One region of the Enterococcus bulliens genome, then DNA from elsewhere that is predicted to be linked to it. Evidence: riboswitches for the same ligand, from Rfam matches in the RefSeq annotation. Region 1 holds a riboswitch; the other holds the start of a gene.
The links. A riboswitch is a leader RNA that binds a small molecule or an ion and turns the genes downstream of it on or off. The one in region 1 is predicted to bind thiamine pyrophosphate.

Region 1 (3,141 bases):
AGCTATAAGGAGGAGTTACCATGGTCTATCGTTGTCAATGGGTAAAAGAGGATCCAATCGAACAAGCTTACCATGATACAGAATGGGGAAAAGTCCATCAAACAGATGAAGCATTGTTTGAAGCACTGACTCTTGAATTGATGCAGTCTGGCCTAAGTTGGTCAACGATCCTAAAAAAACGGGCTAATTTTACCGCAGCATTTGCGAACTGGTCGATTCCAGAAATCGCACAACTCACCCCTGAAAAAGTCGATGAACTGATGGAAAATCAAGGGATCATACGTCACCGTAAAAAAATCGAAGCCGTAATTGCAAACGCACAAGCCGCACAAGAATTACAAGTAACATTTGGTGATTTGGCGACTTATTTTGCAACATTTACGGTCTATATGCCCGACCCTAAAGAGACGGCGCTTTTTTTGAGTAAGGAATTAAAAAAACGAGGCTTTAAATTTGTTGGACCCACAACGAGCTACTCGTTCATGCAAGCTGTAGGAATGGTCAATGATCATGAAAAACAGTGTGCATTTAGAGAGGTATGACCTGTATTAACAAGTATTTAAAATGGACTGGGATTAGTATCATCGGTCTTTTAGTAGTATATCTGATGATCTCCTATTGGTTTATTAGTTTTTTATTGATTTTAGCGCTAGTGCTTTTAGTCGTTCAAACAGTGCTCGCTAAAAAATATCATTTTCGTAACCGTTTGTCGCTCTATTTAGTATTGACGATGTGTTTTTGGTTGAGTGCGACACTAGTCGTTAGCCAACTACATATTCCTAAAGTCGTAGCGGTTCATCGTTTATTTCAAACGACGAAAAAAGCGACTGATACTAAGCAAGAAAACGAATTGGCAAAAACGACGGACACGCTAGAGACGCGTTTGAAAAATGCTTGGCAACCAATTTTAACCGAACAAAAAAATCCAGTAAGTATCGCGATTTGGGCAGATGGTCAATTGATTACTGATCAAAATAGTAACGAGCATTTTTATACCGCAAGTATCGTCAAAGTAGCTGTCGCGACCCTTTTATTGCATACGATCCGTGAAAATGGGGAGACCCTTGATGAAGATGACTTAGAGCCTTTACGTTCAATGATCGAAGATAGCGACAACGAGGATACAACCTATTTATTAGATGAAAAAGCAGGTGGTTTAACTGCGTTACAAGCTATGTTTGATACCTTGAATATGAACGATACGAAAGTCGATGAAGAGAGTTGGGGATTGACTCAAACGACAGCAAGTGATCAAATCAAGTTGTTACGGACTGTTTTTGAGACTTCTGATTATTTAACAAAAGACGAACAAGCTCAGATCCAAGAGTTGATGCGAAATGTTTCTGATGAGCAACGTTTTGGGATCGGCACACTTTCTGAGAATGTTGCCTTAAAAAATGGCTGGTTAAATGATGAAAAAGAAGATGGTAGTGAAACGTGGATCGTCAATAGTATCGGACAAGTCCCAAGTAATGATACACCGTATTTGGTGGCGATCCTATCTGCGGATAACGATACAATGGAATCGGGTGAAAACTTATTAGCAAGTCTGGCCGCAGCAAGTAATAACGTGTTGAATTCAAAATAACTTGCGCTTTTTTATCATTATGTTATGCTATCTAGGAACAAAAAAATTGAATGATTCACAAAGGGGAGTCCATCTGGGCTGAGAATGAGCAGTGCTCTAAACCCTCTGAACCTGTTTCGATCATGCGAACGTAGGGATTGTGAGAGTGACATAAATGTGTCCTCCTTTGTGGATTCAGACAAAGGAGGACTTTTTTTGCAACAAAAAAATCGGATATGGGTGGAAGGAACGATCATGGCAGCACTGGGAATCGTGTTGTCTTTTATTCCACTAAATATCGGCAGTAGTTTTTCAATATCTTTAGGTCAGATCCCACTGATCGTATTTGCTTTGAGACGTGGAGTCAAAGCAGGAATGGCGGCAGGACTTGTTTGGGGATTATTGCATTTTGTAACAGGGATAGCTTATTTCTTAACACCGGTTCAAGTCGTACTAGAATACCCAATAGCAGATGCTTGTCTGGGATTAGCCGGGATATATGCAGTTAAACTGCAAAATGGCTTAACACGAGATAACCGTCATCAAGTAACGATCGCCGCAATTCAAGGTGTGTTTTTAGGCACATTTGTACGTTACATTTTTCATTTTATCGCGGGTTGGATCTTTTGGGGAGCTTATGCTCTTTGGGGAATGAAGCCGTGGCTCTTCTCACTTGTAATGAATGGTGCCAGTGGACTAGCAACAGCACTGGTTACGATGATTGCCGTATTGATTTTATTAAAGATTAGTCATATTTTTCAGCCAAAATAAAATGAACCGAGAGCGATCGCTCTCGGTTCATTTTTTCACAAAGGTAAAGATAATGGACAATTAATAATTACGTTCAAGTAATTGTCGGGTTAGTTTTTCGATTTGGTCACGAGCAGGACCTTGTGGTAATTGTTGAATACCGTTTAATGCTCGCTCAGTATAATCTCTAGCAAAGGCTTTGGCTTTTTCTACACCATCATAGTGATGAACAAGTTTGGCTACTTGTTTGGCATCTTCTGGTGTCAGTTGTTCCTTTTTGTCTAACAAAGGTTTAAATGCTTCTGCGTGCTCTGATTTTGCTAACAGTAGCGGCACAGTGTAGACACCTTGCGCTAAATCTTCTAAAACCGGTTTTTGTAAGACTTCTTCATCAGCCGTGTAGTCTAAGATATCATCATAAACTTGGAATGCGATCCCGATATTGCGGCCGATCTCACCAGCTAATTTTTCGATTTCTTGTGAAGTTTGCCCAAAATGAGCCCCTTCTAAGCAAGCTAACCAAAATAATTCCGCCGTTTTACCATCGACGCTTTGAACATAATCTTCGATCGTTTCATTTTCTTTAAAGCGGTTGTTCATTTGATCAAGTTCACCTAGTAGCAATTGTTTCATTGCTTGAGCGTTGGTTTGCATAAATGGTGAGCCGTTCATCGTATCGATCAGTAACTCAAAAAATAAAGTAAATAGTAAATCCCCAGTATAGACAGCTACGTCTTTACCATAGTGCGATTGTACAGTGATCACACCACGACGTAGTGGAGAATCATCGATAATATCATCATGGATCAATGTTGCCATGTGAA
Region 2 (3,141 bases), on a different contig from region 1:
AAAGGCACTGGTATGGGACATCCTGCAATCAACAATGTAGTATGCCATGGTTAATAGGAGACACCGCTGTTGTTTAGAAAGTTAAATATCAAGTATGCTCTGTTCCCAAAAGCTCTGTTGCTTTAGCAATGAGTAGTTCACATTAAAAAATTAGCATCAAACGAGAATTCAAAGTAAAAGTTTGGTAAGATATGAAACGAAGAATAGATTTTAGGAGGAACGAAAATGATTTTTGCATACAATAAAGAACATGTCAGCGATACATTATTAACGATTTTAGAAGACGATAAGGGCATGGAACAACAAACAGAACGTAAAGGTGATATCGCAAAATTAACAACCGAAGATGGACGAATCATCGGCTGGAATTTCTTTAACATTTCAGAAAAATTAACGATCGATGAGCGTGGTCAAGTCTATTTAACAGACGATCAAGTGACTGTCTTAAATACTTGGTTACAAGAAGAAGGATTCACAGAACAATTAACACCTGATCACGAACCGAAATTTGTCGTGGGATTTGTAAAAGAATGCGTACCTCATGAAGATAGTGATCATTTATCGATTACTAAAATTGAGATCGATAACAACAAGGAATTACAAATCGTTTGTGGTGCACCCAACATTCGTCAAGGATTAAAAGTCGTTGTCGCTAAACCAGGTGCGATGATGCCTGATGGCCTATTGATCTGGCCTGGTGAATTACGTGGTGTTGAAAGCTTTGGGATGGTATGTTCTGCTAAAGAATTACACCTAAAAGACGCACCGAAAAAACGTGGAATCTTAGAGTTACCACAAGATGCTGTTGTAGGTGAAGCATTCCCAGTCGGTCAATAGCGACTTGTGTTTTTAGAGTGACTATAGTAAGGTAGACATTAGTAAAATCATTGCGGGGGGACTTTTATAGTTGAGAAGGTTAAAACCTGACCCTTAGAACCTGACAGTTAACACTGACGTAGGGAGCAGAAGTTTGGATCACTCACCTTATTTGAGTAAACTTTGCGCTCTCCATTTATTGATGGAGAGCTTTTTTTTCGCAATTTTTTTATTACGGGGGGACTATTTAGTTGAGAAGGTTAAAACCTGACCCTTAGAACCTGGCAGTTAAGACTGGCGTAGGGAGTAATTGCTTGCGTCTTCCAAATCAAGGAGGAAAAACATGTTTTATTCATTGGCAGTATCAGATGCCCAAACACCTTACCAGATGTGTTTGACACATCCATTTGTCACACAAGTAAAGGAATCGACTTTACAAAAAGTTAGCTTTGCATATTATTTACGGCAAGATCAAGAGTACCTCAAGCATTACGTTATTTGTTTACAAAAATGGCAACGATCATTACCCAAAAAATATCATGGCTTTATCGATGATATGATCTTAGAAGTGAAAGAAAAAGAAGAAATATTCCAAAGACGTGCGTTAAGTGAACTCCCCCAAGTAGACTACGTTTCGGATTCGATTACGACACGCTATATCGAGCATTTATACGCTAGTTTAGCTACTAACAATCATGCGTATATCTATGCGTCGTTATTAGCCTGTCCATTTATTTATCAACAGCTTGCACAAGACGTTAGATTAGATACGATTCAAGAACCTTTGTATCGTGAATGGTTTTCGTTATATCAGACGACAGAAGCTAAACAAATCCAACAGCTACAAGAAGCACGATTGGCAGACTTTTGTCAGCTCGAGCAATGTACGCTTGAAAGTTGTGTCCCATATTTTACGCAAAGTATGATCGATGAAGTATTATTCTTTGCGATGCCGTTACATCAGGAGGTGACCGTATGAGTCTTCAAGCAATTTTTGCTGCCACCCCCTTGATCCACTGTTTAACCAATCAAGTCGTTATGACGCAAACTGCCAATGCCTTACTCGCAGTAAATGCCTCACCGATCATGACCGATGAACCATTAGAAGTGCCTGAGATCACGAGCTTGGCACAAGGCGTATTGATCAATATCGGGACGATGACAGCTCAAACAAGAATAGCGATGAAACTTGCCGTCAAAACGGCCAATCAAAAGCTAATCCCAGTCGTATTAGATCCAGTTGGTATCGGTGCTAGTTCATTTCGTTTTACTTTTGTCGAAGACCTATTGAGAAATACTCAAATCAGTGTACTACGATGCAATCAAGGCGAACTTGCGACGATTGCGCGTGAACCTTGGCTGACAAAGGGTGTCGATAGTGGTCAAGGAGAATTTGATTGTGAAGTGATTGCAAAACGAGTAGCTAGGCAGTATGGGTGCATTGTAGTCGTAACGGGAGCTAGTGACTTGGTGACCGATGGCGATATAGTCCAATTGATCAAAGGCGGGAATACACTTATCACACGGATTACGGGAACAGGTTGTTTGCTGAGTGCTTTACTAGCTGCTGGAATTGCAAGTATTGATAAAAAAGAAGCATTAAGCACGTGTGCAACGATTTGTGAAGAGTACAAAGCGATTGTGACTTCAATCAAAAACTTAGGCAGTGGAATGATCCAGATCATCAATGGTCTAGCGATTCGTGCGGAGGTGGAACATGATTAAATGTGCTTGTACGATAGCTGGGTCTGATAGTGGTGGTGGTGCAGGGATTCAAGCGGATCTCAAAACGTTTCAAGAAGCAGGCGTATATGGCACGTCGGTCCTCACGGCTGTAACCGCGCAAAATACATTAGGTGTCGAACAAATTGAAGCTTCAAGTCCTGCGATTATTGCAGCGCAGTTAGATGCGATCCAAACAGACTTTTTGATCAAAGCTTATAAAATAGGGATGTTGTTTGATGAAACAATCATTGAACTTGTAGCCAGTAAGCTAGAAGCCAAAGAAGTACCGATCGTAGTGGATCCTGTGATGGTCGCTAAAGGTGGAGCAAGTTTATTACAATTAGAAGCAATCGAAGCTTTAAAAACGAAGCTCTTACCACTTGCAACGATTTGTACTCCGAATTTGCCAGAAGCTGAGATCATTACTGGAATCCAGATTACTGATGATCGGAGTCTACAACAAGCAGCAGAAAAAATACTCCAGTTAGGTGTCGAAACAGTCGTCATGAAAGGCGGGCATGCAATCGGAAAACAAGCAATCGATATCGTGTTTTCAGTACATGAAGCACCGTATCGTTTGCTGACACCACGTTACGAAAC

Region 2: it holds a riboswitch for thiamine pyrophosphate, as region 1 does, so the genes downstream of both, ACWOEC_RS06465 (TenA family protein) here and thiT (energy-coupled thiamine transporter ThiT) in region 1, are expected to answer to the same signal.

What each region holds. Positions count from the first base shown of each region.
Region 1 covers NZ_JBSMXK010000016.1:26,141-29,281, reverse strand. Annotated here, with positions in the region: gene ACWOEC_RS08855 (DNA-3-methyladenine glycosylase I) at 21-542, shown strand; gene ACWOEC_RS08850 (serine hydrolase) at 539-1,588, shown strand; TPP riboswitch at 1,640-1,742, shown strand; gene thiT (energy-coupled thiamine transporter ThiT) at 1,823-2,338, shown strand; gene ACWOEC_RS08840 (polyprenyl synthetase family protein) at 2,399-3,141, opposite strand, start outside.
Region 2 covers NZ_JBSMXK010000010.1:4,160-7,300, reverse strand. Annotated here, with positions in the region: gene ytpR (YtpR family tRNA-binding protein) at 226-837, shown strand; TPP riboswitch at 882-979, shown strand; TPP riboswitch at 1,043-1,139, shown strand; gene ACWOEC_RS06465 (TenA family protein) at 1,160-1,795, shown strand; gene thiM (hydroxyethylthiazole kinase) at 1,792-2,541, shown strand; gene thiD (bifunctional hydroxymethylpyrimidine kinase/phosphomethylpyrimidine kinase) at 2,534-3,141, shown strand, end outside.